3 regions of the Shewanella sp. Isolate8 genome follow, and region 2 is predicted to be linked to each of the others. Evidence: predicted binding sites of a transcription regulator. Region 2 holds the regulator's gene; each other region holds the start of a gene.
What was found. Region 2 encodes NrdR, which represses ribonucleotide reductase genes. Its sites were predicted from a motif close to AAACACNANATNTNGTGTTT; they were not measured.
Positions count from the first base shown of each region.

Region 1 (6,257 bases), on a different contig from region 2:
GCTCACCGCTTAAGGAGCTGGTGCTAAAGCCCTGCTCGGCCAGCAGTGTTGCCAGGCGGTCGGTATCGCCGCGGGTAGCGGTAAAGATGATCACCTGCTTGTGCGGTTCGAGCTGCAGCAGGCGGGTGAGCAGCTGCTCCTTGTGGCTGAGGTTGTCGCACAGGTAGATCTTCTGGGTGATATCCTGGTTCTCTACGTGAGAGGCGCCGATGGCCACGTGCTCGGGCTCTTTGAGAAGCTCGGCGGCGATTTCGTTGATCTGGCCGTGATCCAGTGTGGCCGAGAACATCAGGGTCTGGCGACGCTTGTGATCGGCGGCCAGGTTGATCGCCTTTAGCTGCTCGGCGAAGCCCAGATCCAGCATGCGGTCGGCCTCATCCAGGATGAGAAGTTCGAGTCCGTTGAGGAACAGATGGCGCTGGGCCAGGTGATCCGCCAGACGGCCGGGTGTGGCCACCACGAAGTGAGGGTCTTTGGCCAGCGCCTTGGCCTGGTCGTTAAAGTTTTCCCCGCCGAGGATCTTGATTGCCTTATATTGGGTGTTAGCCACAAGTAGCCGCAGTTGACTGTAGACCTGAGTGGCCAGCTCTCGAGTGGGCAGCAGAATCAAGACTCTGGGGTCGCGCTTGCTGAGGGCCTTGGTGGCGATGACGCGCTGCATTGCTGGCAACAGGAAGGCGAGGGTCTTGCCCGAACCTGTCTTAGACGATGCCATGAGATCTCTTCCCGATAAGCCTACGGGGATCGATTGCGTTTGGATCTCGGTCGGCGTATCGATGCCCATGTGTTCAAGGCTGGTCAGTAGACGTTTATCGAGTGAAAAATCTGAAAATTGCAATGCTGTGCTCCAAAATATAGATAGGCGCGCATTATACATCGCTAAGCGCGATTCAGCCATGACTAGCGCGATACCGATTCGTAAGCCTATCGGCGAGATTAATTTTTAGTGTCACGGGCTGTGCCCGAGCGCGCTTTGGCTTATGATGAAAACAAAGACAACATACGGCGCGGCTTGGTTAAGGCCGATCGCGTCCCAGGGAGAGAAGTAGAGAAGATGGCGAATATCGGCATTGCATTGGGGAGTGGCGCGGCTAAGGGATGGGCCCATATCGGGGTGCTAAACGAGCTGGCGAACATGGGGATTTTCCCCAATAAGGTGGCAGGTTGCTCTATCGGCGCCGTGGTGGGCGCCGCCTATGCGCAAGATAATCTTGAGGATTTAGAGGCCTGGGTCAGCAGCTTCTCTAGCTGGGACGTGCTTGGCCTGATGGATCTTAGTTGGCGCAAGGGCGGACTGATTGGTGGCGAGAAGGTGTTTGACGTGATGCAGCAGCATATCGGCAACCTGGACATCGAGCAGATGCAGATGCCTTTCGCCGCGGTGGCAACCGATCTCTATACCGGGCAGGAGATCTGGTTTAAGCAGGGCAATCTGCGTCATGCGGTGCGCGCCTCCTGCTCTATGCCGGGGATCTTACCACCGGCGCGAGTCGGAGACCGCTGGCTGGTGGACGGCGCCGTGGTCAATCCGGTTCCCGTGTCTGTGAGTCGTGCCATGGGGGTCGATCTGGTGATCGCCGTGGATCTAAATGCACACAGGAAGACGCGCCAACAGCAGCTGCCTGTGGCCATCTCTTCCGACGTGAAGGCCAGCGAAGCCGAGCTGGTGAAAGCCGAGAAGGAGCTGGAGAGCGGCTTCATGGATCTCCTGGCAAGGGGAAGAGACTATGTCAGCGGCCTGACCGATAAGTTTTCCCTGGGTAATCGTAGCGAGCCCGGGATGTTGGCTGTGATGTCGCAGTCGATGGATATCCTTGAGCAGCGCCATAAAAGAGTACGCCTGATGGGCGATCCGCCGGATATCCTGATCACCCCTAACGTGATGGAGATAGGAACCATGGAGTTTCACCGCGCTGGTGAGGCAATCGAGGCGGGGCAGGAGGCGGTTAAGCAGGTGGCTCATATTATCCGCGCCCGAGTCGATGAACTGGAGAGTCACTAGGGCCTGTTGACCTTTTGAGAACAAATTTTGTTCTAATTGAGCACGTTCAAATCGCGGCATGAGGCTTGAAGTATAGTTATTCTATATAAAATCCGAGTAACAAAGAGTTGAACGTGCTCAAGACGAACCCTGCGGGCAGCGTCTGTATCATTTTTCTACTGCGTTATCGCTCATTGATGTAGCACACCACATTACAATCGCTCTGCCTTGTATAAAGGCGATACAGAACGCTGCAAAAATGAACGCGAAAGATAAACAGGCCCTAGCTTTTAAATAAGCGCCTCTGGTTTTCTGTGACCCGGGTTTTCTGTGATCCGGGTTTTCTCTGGCCTGACTTATTTCTAACATGAGTTTTCTCTAGCCTGAGTTATTTGGGGCATAGGTTATCTCTGGCCTGGTTTTTGCTGCTTGCTTGGATATTTCATGCAGCAGTCGAAAAATTGACAATGAATTCAATTAGCCAGGCCATTACGGGTTCACAAGGCAACCTGATCGCCAACACCTATGGCCAAAACACACATGGTCAGGACACCCCAGATGTCGATAGTTCATCTTCCAGCGACAAGGTGACGCTGTCCCACCAGGACACCCAGGCAAAAGCTGGCGGACCAGGGATCCCACAGGAGGCGGTGTTTCTCTCGCCCAGGGCCGAGCGGGCGCAGAAGATAGAGGCGATGGCGAAAGATTTCTTTTCCAAGGGGCAATTTGGTCTTGGCGACATTCCTAAGTTAATTCAGCGTCTGCATCAGGACGGCATCTTGTCGGAAAACCAGCTCAATCGCCTGGGTCAGGCAGGCTTTGAGATCCCAAGGGGGGATGCGTCGCAGCCGTCGCTGCTTGACTTTATTGCCAGCCAGCGAGCGCAACTCAAGGAGAGTAAGCCCGATAGCGTGATGATCGCCATGCTCGATGATGCCGAGTCTGTGCTAAAACAGATGGACAGCCTCGATAGCCAGGGGCTGAACCAGAAGGCGGCGCGGGTGTCGGCGCAACTGGCGGTATTTGTTCAGGGGGAACACGGGCTGACCCAGAACGATAAGGCGATGTGGCAGGGACTCAAGTCGACCATGCAATTGGCGTCTGCCTCAGGAAGTTCGCAACAGGCTTCCGGACAACTACAGCGTTATCTGTCACTATCTAAAAGAATTACGTAATTTATTCACAGTTTGTCCCATTTTTATCCCGCATCTAGCTCCCTTTTCCAGCTGGGTCAAGGCCAGTTTTGACGATAAGTGGCTCAGTTGGCAGTAATCTTGTGTTAAAAAAATCCATCCGCAAATTAATGATCTGGATCAAGGTACTTGAGCCTGACTTGTAGCTTAATGCGCTACATATTGTGTTCATCGTCTATATTAACACTATATATGGTGTTAATTTGGCCGTTACTTGAGGAGATATTGAACAATGCCAGTGGTTATTAAGCGGGATGGTTACCGCACGCCTTTTGACGAAACAAGGATTCGGGATGCAGTGATTGCCGCTGCAAGTTCGGCAGGTATTGATGATGTTGCCTATGCCACCGAGGTGGCCCTACAAGTGCGCCAGTCGGTGGCCGAGCTCGAGCAGGTGGATATTCACGACCTGCAAGATGCGGTCGAAAACCAGTTGATGGAAGGCCCCTACAAGCGACTCGCCAGGGTCTATATCGAGTATCGCCATGATAGGGATATCCATCGTGAGTTGAGCAGTCGCCTCAACCGCGAGATCCGTGGTCTGGTGGAGCAAAGCAATGCCGCGCTGCTTAACGAGAACGCCAACAAAGACTCCAAGGTGATCCCGACTCAGCGGGATCTGCTGGCAGGCATTGTGGCCAAACACTATGCCACACGCCATATTCTGCCAAAAGATGTGGTGGCGGCCCATGAGTCTGGCGAGATCCATTATCACGATCTCGACTATGCGCCTTTCTTCCCTATGTTTAACTGTATGCTGATCGATCTGGCCGGCATGCTGACCCACGGCTTCAAGATGGGTAACGCCGAGATCGAGACCCCCAAGTCAATTTCGACTGCGACTGCGGTAACGGCGCAGATCATCGCTCAGGTGGCTAGCCATATCTACGGCGGCACCACCATCAACCGTATCGATGAGGTGCTGGCACCATTCGTTGCCAAGAGTTACGACAAGCATTATCAGGTCGCGCTGACCTGGGGGATCACAGACGCCAAGGCCTTTGCCACGGCGCAGACGGAGAAGGAGTGTCACGACGCCTTCCAGTCGCTGGAGTATGAGGTAAATACCCTGCACACCGCCAACGGCCAGACACCTTTTGTGACTTTCGGCTTCGGCCTTGGCACCTCCTGGGAGTCGCGCCTGATTCAGTCGTCTATGATGAAGGTACGCATGACTGGCCTGGGTAAGAACCGTAAGACGGCCGTCTTCCCTAAGTTGGTGTTTGCCATTCGCGACGGCATTAACCACAAGGCGGGTGACTGCAACTATGATATTAAGCAGATGGCGCTCAAGTGCGCGTCGATGCGCATGTACCCGGATATCCTCAACTATGAGCAGGTCGAGAAGGTTACCGGTTCCTTTAAGACGCCTATGGGCTGTCGCAGCTTCCTCGGCACCTATGAGGAGGAAGGCGAGCTGGTGCACGAAGGGCGCAACAACCTGGGTGTCGTGAGCCTAAACCTGCCGCGGATCGCCATCGAGGCTCAGGGCGACGAGACCCGCTTCTATCAATTGCTTGATGAGCGTCTGGCGGTGGCTCGCCGCGCCCTGGACACTCGCATCGAGCGTCTACAAGGCGTGAAGGCGAGGGTAGCGCCAATTCTTTATATGGAAGGCGCCTGTGGCGTGCGTCTGCGCGCGGATGATGAGATCAGCGGCATCTTTAAGAATGGCCGCGCCTCTATCTCCCTGGGGTACATCGGCCTGCATGAGACCATCAATGCCCTTTACGGCAATGAGGCCCATGTGTATGACAGCGAGGCGCTCAGAGATAAGGCCCTTGCCATTATCGAGCACCTCAAGGCGGCGACCGTGCGTTGGCGTGAGGAGTCGGGCTATGGCTTTAGCCTCTATAGCACGCCGAGCGAGAACCTGTGCAGCCGCTTCTGCAAGCTGGACACAGAGGCCTTTGGGGTGATCGATGGCGTAACGGATCGAGGCTATTACACCAACAGCTTCCACCTGGATGTGGAGAAGAAGGTGAATCCTTACGATAAGCTGGATTTCGAGCAGCCCTATCCGGCGCTCACCAGTGGTGGCTTCATCTGCTACGGCGAATACCCCAATATGCAGCACAACATCGAGGCGCTGGAAGATGTGTGGGATTATAGTTACAGCCGGGTGCCTTACTATGGTACCAATACGCCGATTGATGAGTGCTACGACTGTGGCTTTACCGGCGAGTTTAGCTGTACCAGTAAAGGCTTTACCTGTCCTAAGTGTGGCAATCATGAGCCGAGCAGGGTTTCTGTGACCCGCCGCGTGTGTGGTTACCTGGGTAGCCCGGATGCCAGACCCTTTAACTATGGCAAGCAGGAAGAAGTTAAACGTCGGGTGAAGCACCTCTAATGAGAAGAGGGCCCGTTTTATACCAATCACAGTAAATATGTGATCAGAAATAGCGCAGGAAAAACGCTTGAGAACAAAGCAGGATTTTTAGATAAGTAGTTATTCTACAATTAAAAATACTAATACAGTTATCGAGCGTTTTAACAAGCTAGAATGATTAATTATTTATTACGATTGGTATTAGCTGCGGTTAACGCGATAACGTGAAGCTGAAGATAGCAAGGCGCCATAGGGCACTTGCTATCTTTGCATGAGGGACACATGAATTATCATCAATATTTTCCCATCGACGTGGTCAATGGCCCAGGCACCAGGGCGACTCTGTTTGTCTCGGGCTGCGAGCATCAGTGCCGGGGCTGTTACAACCAATCGACCTGGAATCCCGACTCGGGCCATCAGTTTGATGAGCAGATGCTCGAGCAGGTGATCGAGGATCTCAACGATACCCGCATCAAACGTCGCGGCCTGTCGCTCTCCGGCGGTGACCCCCTGTATCCGGGTAACCTCGACACCATACTCACCTTGGTGAGAAGAGTTAGACAAGAATGCAAGGGTAAGGATATCTGGTTATGGACTGGCTATAGGCTTGATGAACTCAGCCCGGCACAACAAGCCGTTGTCGCCTATGTGGATGTGCTGGTGGATGGCAAGTTTGAGCGTGATTTAGCCGATCCTAGCCTGGTGTTTCGCGGCAGCAGCAACCAGGTGATCCACTATCTCACCCAAAAGCAGC
Region 1 is NZ_JAKEVI010000002.1:138,954-145,210, reverse strand. Features, by position in the region: gene L1D43_RS09985 (DEAD/DEAH box helicase) at 1-838, opposite strand, end outside; gene rssA (patatin-like phospholipase RssA) at 1,055-2,002, shown strand; gene L1D43_RS09975 (hypothetical protein) at 2,449-3,156, shown strand; gene nrdD (anaerobic ribonucleoside-triphosphate reductase) at 3,407-5,524, shown strand; gene nrdG (anaerobic ribonucleoside-triphosphate reductase-activating protein) at 5,786-6,257, shown strand, end outside.
Region 1: a site for NrdR is predicted at 3,356-3,375, ahead of nrdD (anaerobic ribonucleoside-triphosphate reductase). Genes of this name have one in related genera too.

Region 2 (6,257 bases):
TCTTGGGCGCCTGATACAGCACCAACTCGTCCGCCAGTCCCTGTGCCATGAAGGCGCCGGCCAGTGTCGCCCCAGCCTCCACCATCACACTGTTAACTTGTCCGCCAAGGTATTCGAGCAGCGCCTTTAACGGCACCTGGCCATTCTCGCTGGTCAGTTGCAGTTGACTCACCTGCTCAGGCCAGGCTCTGACGATCTCATCGGGATAGGGCTGACAGCTCACCAAGAGCACGGGGGACTCAGTGTCAAACAGCTTAGCCTTGGCGCCAAGACGCGCACGAGAATCGAGCACGACACGCAGAGGCTGACGAATATCGGCATCCGCTAGCTGCTCGCGCAAATAACCTAGCTCCCCATGTCGTACGTTCAAACTTGGGTCATCGGCCAGTACCGTCTCTATGCCTGTCACTACGGCGTCGAAACGGGCGCGCATGCGCTGCACGTCGCGGCGCGCCTCAGGACCTGTGATCCATTTAGACACGCCATTGGAAAGCGCCGTCTTACCATCCAGGCTGGCGGCCAGTTTGATGCTGACCCAGGGAAGTCCGGTGCGCATCCGCTTCATAAACCCAGGGTTGAGGGCAGCGGCCTCTTCTTGCAGCAGGCCGACCTCGACGCGAATACCGGCATCCTCGAGCATCTTGGTCCCCCGGCCTGACACCTGAGGATTTGGGTCGGTGACCGCTACCACGACGCGGGAAACCTGCGCCTTTATCAGCCCCTCGGCGCAGGGGGGCGTGCGGCCATAGTGGCTACAGGGCTCCAGAGTCACGTAGGCAGTGGCGCCTTTGGCGTTATCGCCCGCCATACGCAGGGCGTGCACCTCAGCGTGGGGGCCGCCGGCGGCGATATGATAGCCCTCGCCCACAAGGGTCTCCCCCTGGACGAGCACGCAACCGACATTCGGATTGGGACGAGTGGTGTACTGGCCCTTGCGGGCCAACTGGATGGCGCGCGCCATCATCTGAGAATCAAATTTGGACCAGGCCATGTCTGGATCGCCATCTCTTGAGAATAATTGGGGAAGCCCCGCTACGCATAATCTAAGACTTGCCCGGTTTGCTCTTATCGTTTTGCAACTTGGCAATCGCCTCGCCGAACTCGGAGACATCTTCGAAGGCGCGGTACACGGAGGCGAAGCGGATATAGGCCACCTTGTCGAGATTGACCAGGTGATCCATCATCAGATTACCTATCATCTTAGAGGTGACCTCGCGCTCGCCCGTGGCCCTTAGGGTAGATTTAATCTTGCTGAGCGCCTGCTCTATCTCGTCCATCGACACGGGGCGCTTCTCGACCGCCCTGAGCATGCCGCCACGCAACTTGTCTTCATCGAAGGGTTGGCGGCTGCCATCTTGTTTCACCACTCTGGGCATCACCAGCTCGGCGCCTTCGAAGGTGGTAAATCTCTCGTGACAAAGCAGACACTCGCGACGACGACGCACCTGATGACCATCGGCCACCAGACGAGAATCAATCACCTTAGTGTCGGTTGCGCTGCAAAACGGACAATGCATTGAGCCTCCAGCATATGCTAATCGGTATCTTGGGGAGCTTTCCCTTGAAATAGATACAAAAATGGCCGCTACCAATATTAAATCAGTAGCGGCCATCGGAGTTTACCCGATTTAACCCTTAAGGTTAACCGTAAACAGGGTACTTAGCGCACAATTCAAGCACCTGGTTCTTCACGCGCTCGATAGTGCCTTCGTTGCTGATGTCATCGAGAATGTCACAGATCCAGTTAGTCAACTCAACCGCTTCAGCTTCTTTGAAGCCGCGACGCGTGATGGCAGGCGAACCGATACGCAGACCCGAGGTCACGAAAGGTGAGCGTGGATCGTTAGGCACTGAGTTCTTGTTTACCGTGATGTTGGCACGACCCAGGGCCGCATCGGCATCTTTACCCGTGATATCTTTAGCGATCAGATCCAGCAGGAACAGGTGGTTTTCTGTGCCGCCAGAAACGACATCGAAACCGCGCTCGATGAAGGTGTTAGCCATCGCCTTAGCGTTAACCACAACCTGCTGCTGGTAAGCCTTAAACTCAGGAGACAGCGCTTCCTTGAAGGCCACCGCCTTACCGGCGATAACGTGCATCAATGGGCCCCCCTGACCACCTGGGAATACCGCAGAGTTCAGCTTCTTGTATAGGTCTTCGTCATTCGCCGCAGACAGAATGATACCGCCGCGAGGACCGGCTAGAGTCTTGTGAGTCGTCGAAGTCACCACGTGTGCGTGTGGCACTGGGTTAGGATAGACACCGGCGGCGATAAGGCCTGCAACGTGGGCCATGTCGACAAACAGGTAAGCACCAATCTTGTCGGCGATCTCACGCATGCGTGCCCAGTCGACGATACCAGAGTAAGCAGAGAAACCACCAATCATCATCTTAGGCTTGTGCTCAACGGCCAGACGCTCCATCTCGTCGTAGTCGATCTTGCCAGACTCGTCGATGCCGTAAGGCACTATGTTGTACAGCTTGCCAGAGAAGTTTACTGGTGAGCCGTGAGTCAGGTGACCGCCGTGAGCCAGGTTCATACCCAGTACGGTATCGCCTGGTTGCAATAGCGCCATATAAACTGCGCTGTTAGCCTGAGAGCCAGAGTGAGGCTGAACGTTAGCATAGGTCGCACCGAACAGTTCTTTGGCGCGCTCGATAGCTAGGTTTTCGACGATATCGACATGCTCACAACCACCGTAGTAACGCTTGCCAGGATAACCTTCGGCGTACTTGTTCGTCAGCTGAGAACCTTGAGCCTCCATCACGCGAGGAGAAGTATAGTTCTCCGAGGCGATAAGCTCGATGTGCTCTTCTTGACGACGAGTCTCTTCCTGGATCGCTTCAAACAGTTGCGGATCAAAGTCGGCGATGTTCATCTCTTTTTTCAGCATTGGTCACTCCAGCTGTAAAGTCTTATTAAGGTAGGGTTGCGCGGTATTCTACAGTGCATTCGATCACAATCCCAGCATTTGCGACATGAAATTAGTTGCGATTCAAGCTGAGAAATGTTCATCAAAATGCCCCTTACAACAAAAGTCGGGCGATTAAGCCCTGTTTTGCCAAGACTCCTTTTTTGCAAGGGACAAAATGGCTGGTTTACAGCCTTTTGAACGAAAACACTGTTTTATTAATCCAACAAAAATGACGGCGCCGGGCCGTCATTTTGCATTAGTAAAGGTAATCAGTAAGGTAATCAATAATGGTATTCGAGTTGCAGCCAGCTACGCAGCTCCGTGTCGTCAAGGCGGCTATAGATGCCAGGGTTGTCGATACCGTGAATTTCGCCGCTGCGATCGATCCGCTCATGGTGCAGACTCAGGGTCAAATCGTCGCTAACGCCATAGCTAAGATAGATCTCATACCTGTCTCTCGCGTCATCAAAATCCAGATCGCTGTTATTGGGGTTCCACTGGGGGGCGCGCTCGTTCTCTTTGTCGTTGATCGAGCTCCAGCGCTGGGACTTAAGCTTCATGCCTAATAGGAGGTTGCGGTAGCTGGCCTCCAGCGACAGATTAAAGGTGTGGCCCCAGGCGTAACCATACTCTCCCTCCCAGAGCACTGATTTAGTGCCCCAGAAATGCCGCCCCTGAGACAGATAATCTTTGGTCGCGAACGGCTTCACCATGGCAAAGTCACCAAAGAGATCGCTGCGCAGATCGATATTGATATCTTGAGTCGACCAGTTGGCCCCAAACGACAGGCCGAGTAGATTGACCACGGCGTAGAAATCTTCATCCAGCTCCAGCCCCAGGCTGGTATATTCCATGCCCGTCGATGGGCCGACATAGAAGCTATGGGACCAGTCGCTTGCCAGTCCCCCGCCTTTATGTTTGCGGCCGTAGCTTGCCAGCAGCAGTTGGGTGGCCATCTGCCACTCCTCCACGCCTTCTTGGGAGACCGCGGTCTCCATCATCATCTCGACCCGGCTCGGGGTGCCGCTCAGTGAATCATACTTTCCTTCGCGGCTGTCGATAGCGGCGCGCATCCCCAGCATCACCATGGTGCTGCTGACGTCCGCCTCGTCCTTGCTGGCATAGCGCACGCCGGTATAGACGGAGAAGCTGTCTTTGGCCTGGCTGCGATCGAACCTGTTAGGGCTCGGGTAGCCAAACCAGCCCCGCACCGCCCGCGAGGGGTTAAACAGGTAGCTCAGGCCGGCGGGCAGCCAGCCCTCTTTGGCGTCCAGCATCTCGGTAAACTGATACAGGCTCTCCCCCAATACCGCGCCGCCCCAGGTGGTGACTATCTGATCGTTGATGCTCACCACTTCCTTATACTCGGCAAACACCTCCCAGATGGTAGAGGCGGCAAAGGTGCCCAGGGTCGACTCGTAATAGTTGAAGCCATGGTTACGAAACGCCTGATAATAGAGGGCGCCGGCATAGGCATGGCCCCAGTTCATGCCGATATCGTTATCATCATATTTCCACGACGCACCTGTAGTCAGCCTGTCGTAGAAAAACTCGGCCGCATTGCCATCGATTTCATAATCGAAATCATCTTCCATGGCCTGTGAGCCAGTCTTATAGAGCAGCTCACCCAGCACCAGCACGGTAGAGATCTCCAGCGTGGCTCCCCACCAGTCCTTCTCGCTAAGGGCATCTTTTTCACTAAGGACACCTTTTTCGCTAAGGGCTTCTTTCTCTACAGAGGCATCTCCATCACTAGCCAGCGCCGCCGACAGTGTCACGGGGCGATCCGTCTGTGCCACTAGAGGCAATGTTTCAACGACTTGGGGCTGAGTATCGGCTAGCGCAGGGGCTGACAATAGTAGGCTCATGCCGCCAAACAGGGAGGCAGCAAAAAATGGGGGGGTGGCGTTCAAGATCGATCCCTTATCTTTGTGGTTATTTTTGTCTTTATTTTTATTGGTGCCCAGGCATCACCGACCGGGCGGCCAGCCTAGGTTGCGCAGATGTTAACAATTTTTACACTGGGTCACAAAACAAAAACGTCTCACTATGAGAGGGGCGACAATGCGAGCTAAAATCTGCCACCGAAAATCCGATTTAAGTTCTAGGGCGATTACAGTAGAATTGCCCCCATTGTTTCGTCAGTGAGTAAACTTTTTTATGGCTCAGTTTGTATACAGCATGCTACGCGTGGGCAAGATAGTCCCGCCGAAGAAGCAGATCCTCAAAGATATTTCCTTAAGCTTTTTCCCCGGCGCCAAGATTGGTGTATTGGGTCTCAACGGTTCGGGTAAGTCTACCCTGCTGCGCATCATGGCCGGTATCGATACCGAGATTGAGGGTGAAGCGCGTCCAATGCAGGATCTTAAGATAGGTTACCTGCCCCAGGAGCCTAAGCTAGATCCCCAACAAACCGTACGAGAAGCGATCGAAGAAGCGGTAAGCGAGGCCAAGAACGCCCTGACCCGTCTCGACGAGGTTTATGCCCTGTATGCCGAGCCAGATGCCGATTTCGACGCCCTTGCCAAGGAGCAAGGCGAACTAGAAGCCATCATCCAGGCCCAGGATGCCCACAACCTGGACAATATTCTCGAACGCGCCGCTAACGCGCTGCGCCTGCCGGATTGGGATGAGAAGATTGAAGTGCTATCAGGTGGTGAGCGTCGCCGTGTGGCCATCTGTCGTCTGCTACTTGAAAAGCCAGACATGTTGCTGCTGGACGAACCGACCAACCACTTGGACGCCGAGTCTGTCGCCTGGTTAGAGCGCTTCCTGCAAGAATACACGGGTACCGTTGTGGCCATTACCCACGATAGATACTTCCTCGACAACGCCGCCGGTTGGATCTTAGAACTCGACCGTGGCGAGGGTATTCCTTGGGAAGGCAACTACTCTTCATGGCTAGAGCAGAAAGACGCCCGTCTGCAACAAGAATCGGCCGCCGAAAGCGCTCGCCAGAAGACCATTGCCAAGGAACTCGAGTGGGTTCGTCAAGGTGCCAAGGGCCGCCAGTCAAAGGGCAAGGCCCGTATGGCGCGCTTCGAAGAGCTGAACACCAACGACTACCAGAAACGTAACGAGACCAACGAGCTGTTTATTCCGCCAGGGCCACGCCTGGGTGACAAGGTGATCGAAGTCAACAACCTGACCAAGTCTTATGGCGATCGGGTACTTATCGACAACCTGAGCTTCAGCGTACCTAAAGGCGCCATCGTCGGTATTATCGGCGCAAACGGTGCCGGTAAGTCGACCCTGTTTAAGATGATCAGCGGCGCCGAGCAGCCAGACAGCGGCAGCATTGAAGTGGGTGATACGGTACAGATCGCCTCGGTGGAACAGTT
Region 2 is NZ_JAKEVI010000001.1:768,042-774,298, reverse strand. Features, by position in the region: gene ribD (bifunctional diaminohydroxyphosphoribosylaminopyrimidine deaminase/5-amino-6-(5-phosphoribosylamino)uracil reductase RibD) at 1-991, opposite strand, end outside; gene nrdR (transcriptional regulator NrdR) at 1,044-1,517, opposite strand; gene glyA (serine hydroxymethyltransferase) at 1,642-2,895, opposite strand; gene L1D43_RS03295 (DUF3943 domain-containing protein) at 3,198-4,829, opposite strand; gene ettA (energy-dependent translational throttle protein EttA) at 5,077-6,257, shown strand, end outside.

Region 3 (6,257 bases), 910 kb from region 2:
CAGGGCTGCGGAGGATATATAGCAGGGCTGCGATCAGCTCTAGGAGCTCTTCATATTCGCTTAGGATCTTCTCATGTTCCAGACCGGTCAGCTTGTGCAGACGCAGATCAAGAATCGCCTGAGCCTGTTGCTCGGTCAGGAAGTAGAGGCCATCGCGAATACCAAACTCGGGCGCCAGCCACTCAGGACGCGCGGCATCATCACCAGCCTTCTCCAGCATGCCTTGTACATTACCAAGGGCCCAACCTTGCGCAACCAGCTTGGTTTTCGCTTCGGCTGGCGTTGGTGATGCCTTAATCAGCTCGATGATAGGATCGATATTGGCCAGCGCTATCGCCAATGCTTCGAGGATATGCGCACGCTCGCGCGCCTTACGCAGTTCGAATACGGTACGGCGAGTCACCACTTCACGACGGTGAAGGATGAAGCACTCAAGCATCTCTTTAAGGTTAAACAACTTAGGCTGACCATTGGTCAAGGCCACCATGTTGATACCGAAAGAGGTCTGTAGCTGTGTCTGGGCGTATAGGTTGTTGAGGATCACCTCACCCACTTCGCCACGCTTCACCTCGATAACGATACGCATACCGTCTTTATCAGACTCGTCGCGCAGGCCGCTGATGCCTTCGATCTTCTTATCTTTTACCAGCTCGGCGATCTTCTCGATCAGACGCGCCTTGTTCACCTGATAAGGGATCTCGGTAACGATAATGCGTTCACGACCGTTGTCTTCAGTCTCAACGGTAGCGCGGGCGCGCATGACCGCCTTACCACGACCCGTCTTATAGGCATCTTCGATACCCTTACGGCCGTTGACGATCGCCGCCGTTGGGAAGTCTGGACCTGGAATATGCTCCATCAACTGCTCGATAGAGAGACTTGGCTCATCGATCAGCGCAAGACAGCCGGAGATCACTTCCGAAAGGTTATGAGGTGGAATGTTGGTCGCCATACCCACGGCGATACCCGACGAACCGTTGACCAGCAAAGCAGGAATGCGGGTCGGCAACACTGCCGGGATCTGCTCGGTTCCGTCGTAGTTAGGGACGTAATCGACGGTTTCTTTCTCTAGGTCAGCCAGCAGTTGATGCGCCAGCTTATCCATACGAATTTCGGTATAACGCATGGCCGCCGCGGCGTCACCATCGACCGAACCAAAGTTACCCTGACCATCGACCAAGGTGTAGCGCATAGAAAACGGCTGCGCCATACGAACGATAGTGTCGTAAACGGCCGAGTCACCGTGCGGGTGATATTTACCGATCACATCACCGACGACACGCGCCGACTTTTTATAAGGTTTGTTCCAATCGTTCTTCAACTCGTTCATCGCGAATAATACGCGGCGATGAACCGGCTTTAGACCGTCACGCACATCGGGTAACGCACGGCCAACGATCACGCTCATGGCGTAATCCAAATATGAATTCTTTAATTCGTCTTCAATATTAATTGGTGTTATAGATGAAGCCAGATCAGTCATAAACTGCTCGATCCCTTGAAATTTAGCCGACAAAATACTGCTTAAAAACCAGGCAATATTTTACCAAGCCAGAAAACGTGATTTGGCATTCTAACACAGATATTTAAAGGCGCTAGACCCTATTGAAATTTCACCTCAAATATCTGTTTACGGCGTAAAACCTAAGTCGGTTTTAGGTAGAATGAACGCTTTAACAGCAATCTGATGACTAAGCAGACATTTTCGCTGGCTTCTTCTTTGTTTATCTAAGGCGATGGGTATAATAGCTACATCATTTATCCCCTTCAGAGGACTCTCCGTGTCTAACCTTTCTGAGACAAATTTTTCTGAGACTAGTAATGCCAATGTCGATCCGCAAGAAATTGCCAAGTTTGAGAAGATGGCTGCCACTTGGTGGGATCCCGAAGGGGAATTTAAACCGATTCATAAGCTCAATCCCCTGAGACTCAACTATATCGATCAAGCCGTCGGTGGCCTATTTGGTAAGCGTGTGCTGGATGTCGGCTGCGGCGGCGGTATTCTCTCCGAAAGCATGGCGCGTCTGGGAGCTAAGGTAGATGGATTGGATATGGGCGCCGAGCCCCTCGATGTCGCTAAACTTCACGCCTTAGAGATGGGCGTTGAGATTAACTACATCCAGGACACGGCAGAGCACCACAGAGACAGCCATAAAGGTCAGTATGATGTAGTCACCTGCATGGAGATGCTCGAACACGTGCCCGACCCTGCCTCTGTGATCAAGGCCTGTAGCGACATGGTCAAGCCTGGCGGCTATGTGTTCTTTTCGACCATCAACCGCAACCTGAGGGCCTATGTTGAGACAGTGCTTGGCGCCGAGTATCTACTTAAGATGTTGCCTGTGGGCACCCACGATCATAAGAAGTACATCAAGCCATCGGAACTCATTGGCATGGCCGATGCGGTGGAGCTAGAGTGCGTCGACGCCACTGGCATCACCTATAACCCGCTGACCGATATCTTCCGTTACACCAAGTCATTAGACGTCAACTATATGATCGCCACGGTTAAGCAGGATGACTAAAGGGTTGGCGACAGAAGGCATGTCTATCGATGCAATGCCTATTGATGCAGTGCCTATCGATGCAGTGGCTATCGATACAATGCAGATAAAAGGTGTACTGTTCGACCTCGATGGCACCTTAGTCGACACGGCGCCAGATCTCGTGCTGGCGCTAAACCTCGCACTAAACGACTTCGGACTGCCCAGCCAATTGCTGGAAGATATTCGCTTTGCGGCGTCTCATGGCAGCCTGGCCTTGGTCGAAGCCGCTCAGCCCCACCTTAATGATGAAGAGAAAGCGGCAATCCAGCAGGCGCTACTTACTCATTATCACAGGGTCAATGGCCAGGCGGCCAAGCTGTTTGATGGCATGCTCCCCTTGCTGCAACACCTTAGTGACCAGCGCATCCCCTATGGTGTCGTCACCAATAAGGCGGCGCGCTTTGCCCGGCCCCTACTGCACAGGCTTGAGTTAGCCAGTAAGATGCCAGCCATCATCAGCGGCGATTCCACCACCCAGAGTAAACCCCATCCCGCACCGATGCGGCTGGCCGCATCCCAACTGGGTGTGAGCTGTGCGCATATTCTCTATCTCGGCGATGCCAAACGAGACCTCGAGGCGGCACGCAATAGTGACATGCTCGGCGGCATCGCGCATTGGGGTTATATTGGAAACAATGACCACGCACACCTATGGCCGCACGACTTTGGTTTCGAGGCGCCATCTAAGGTACTTGAGCTGCTAAAACAGGGATAAGTGTCTGTTAAGAGAGATGAATCACATGCTATTGTGTGCTGGCGTGTGACGCATCAGTAAAAAGTCGTCTTAACTGGGAGCGCGATCCTTTTTTAGCACAAAAAGATCCATAGGATCTGGCCAATATTTTAGCTTTCGTGATAGGCGTTATCGGTCGTCTAAAACTTGACCCGACTTTGCTATCGTAATTGAAAACAAGGGTTAAAGGTAAGCCATTACTAACCCTTTGGTTTACCCCCAAGATATCCACAACTTGTCCCCTAAAAACCCGCTTGCAATATCCCACCAACCTCACTATCTTGTATCCTATTAAAGAAAAAACACCATATCTTGTGTATGGGCGGCGGTCGAAGCCACTAGAACTGCAGTAGTGCTCAGGTACTTTTTTAACATCTTCGATTGTTTTTACATGGAAACGTAGGGTGGAGCTTTTCACCCCTAGCGATATTTAATTCAAGGCTTATCTTCAATGAACAGCAATATGCAAGTCACGAAGCGCAGTGGCGAACGTGAAACTATCGATCTCGATAAGATCCACCGAGTGATCACTTGGGCGGCCAAAGGACTGAATAATGTCTCAGTATCGGAAGTCGAATTACGTTCACACCTTCAGTTTTATGATGGAATCCCAACTGAAGCGATCCACGAAACCATTATTAAGGCCGCTGCCGACCTTATCTCGCCGGAATCACCAGACTACCAGTTCCTCTCTGCACGTCTGGCCATTTTCCACCTGCGCAAGAAAGCCTTCGGTCAGTTTGAGCCGCCTTCGCTATACGACCATGTGGTGAAGCTGGTTGAGCTAGGCAAATATGACACGCATATTCTTAACGACTATAGCCGCGAGGAGTTAGACACACTCGACAGCTATATCGACCATTGGCGCGACATGAACTTCTCTTATGCCGCGGTTAAGCAGCTGGAAGGTAAGTACCTGGTTCAAAACCGTGTCACCCACGAAGTCTACGAGAGCGCGCAGTTTCTCTATATTCTGGTGGCGGCCTGTCTGTTTGCCAACTACCCGAAAGAGACGCGTCTTCAGTACGTTAAAGATTTCTATGACGCGACCTCGACCTTTAAGATCTCGCTACCGACACCTATCATGTCAGGCGTGCGTACGCCGACTCGTCAGTTCAGCTCCTGCGTACTGATCGAGTGTGGTGACAGCCTGGATTCTATCAATGCGACCGCCTCTTCTATCGTGAAATATGTGTCGCAACGTGCTGGCATCGGGGTCAACGCTGGCCGCATCCGCGCGCTGGGCAGCCCAATCCGCGGCGGTGAGGCATTCCACACAGGCTGTCTGCCTTTCTATAAGTATTTCCAGACGGCGGTTAAGTCTTGTTCACAAGGCGGCGTTCGCGGCGGCGCAGCAACCCTGTTCTACCCGATGTGGCACCTTGAGGTTGAGTCTCTGCTGGTGCTGAAGAACAACCGCGGCGTAGAAGATAACCGTATTCGTCACCTGGACTACGGCGTGCAGCTCAACAAGCTGATGTACCAGCGTCTTATTCAGGGCGGCATGATCACCCTGTTTAGCCCATCAGACGTACCAGGCCTATATGATGCCTTCTTCGAAGATCAGGCCGAGTTCGAGCGTCTGTATGTGAAGTATGAGCAAGATGAGAGCATTCGTAAGAAGCAGATCAAGGCGGTAGAACTCTTCTCCTTGATGATGCAAGAGCGGGCCTCAACGGGTCGTATCTATATCCAGAACGTGGATCACTGTAATACTCATAGCCCGTTCGATGCTAAGGTTGCGCCGGTGCGTCAATCTAACCTGTGTCTTGAAATCGCATTGCCGACCAAGCCGCTAAACAACATCGACGATCCCGATGGTGAAATAGCCCTTTGTACCCTTTCTGCGTTGAACCTGGGTGCCATCAAGAAGTTGGACGAGCTCGAAAGCCTAGCAGATCTTGCCGTGCGTGCACTCGATAGCCTGCTTGATTATCAAGACTACCCGATCGTTTCGGCGCACAAAGGCTCGATGAATCGTCGTACGCTCGGAATTGGTGTGATCAACTTTGCCAACTATCTGGCTAAAGAAGGCGTACGTTACTCAGACGGCAGCGCCAACGGCATCACGCACAAGACCTTCGAAGCGATCCAGTTCTATCTGCTTAAGGCCTCGATGAAGCTTGCAAAAGAGCAAGGCGCCTGCCCTGCCTTCCACGAGACCAACTACGCAAAGGGTATCCTGCCTATCGATACCTACAAGCGCGATCTCGATAAGATTTGTGACGAGCCACTGCACCTGGATTGGGAAACGCTACGTGAGGAGATCAAGACCCACGGCCTGCGTAACTCGACCCTGTCGGCCCTGATGCCATCTGAGACCTCATCGCAGATCTCAAACGCGACTAACGGTATCGAGCCTCCACGCGGCCTTATCAGCGTAAAAGCCAGTAAGGACGGTCAGCTCAAGCAAGTGGTACCGGACTTCGAGAAGTACCAGTACAGCTACGAGCTACTTTGGAACATGCCAGGCAACGAAGGTTACCTGCAGCTGGTAGGCTTGATGCAGAAGTTTGTTGACCAATCTATCTCGGCCAACACCAACTATGACCCAAGCCGCTTCCCAGGTGCCAAGGTGCCTATGCAGGTGCTGCTGAAAGACCTACTAACGGCATACAAATATGGTGTGAAGACACTTTACTATCACAACACACGTGACGGTGCGTCAGATAAATATGACGATATCACCTCCATTGAGAAAGAAGACGATAGCTGTGCAGGCGGCGCCTGTAAGATCTAACTCTACGTGTTTTAACCTTTTATCAGGGGGCCTTGCCCCCTTTATCGGAAGATAGAAAAATGGCCTATTCAACATTTTGTCAAACACCTAACAATGCCCTGCTTGAACCCATGTTTCTCGGTCAATCGGTTAACGTTGCCCGTTACGATCTGCAAAAATATGAAGTGTTCGAAAAGCTGATCGAGAAGCAACTCTCTTTCTTCTGGCGTCCAGAAGAGGTGGATGTCAGCAAAGATAA
Region 3 is NZ_JAKEVI010000001.1:1,676,258-1,682,514, reverse strand. Features, by position in the region: gene gyrA (DNA gyrase subunit A) at 1-1,483, opposite strand, end outside; gene ubiG (bifunctional 2-polyprenyl-6-hydroxyphenol methylase/3-demethylubiquinol 3-O-methyltransferase UbiG) at 1,737-2,525, shown strand; gene L1D43_RS07390 (HAD-IA family hydrolase) at 2,518-3,261, shown strand; gene nrdA (class 1a ribonucleoside-diphosphate reductase subunit alpha) at 3,731-6,019, shown strand; gene nrdB (class Ia ribonucleoside-diphosphate reductase subunit beta) at 6,079-6,257, shown strand, end outside.
Region 3: a site for NrdR is predicted at 3,580-3,599, ahead of nrdA (class 1a ribonucleoside-diphosphate reductase subunit alpha). Genes of this name have one in related genera too.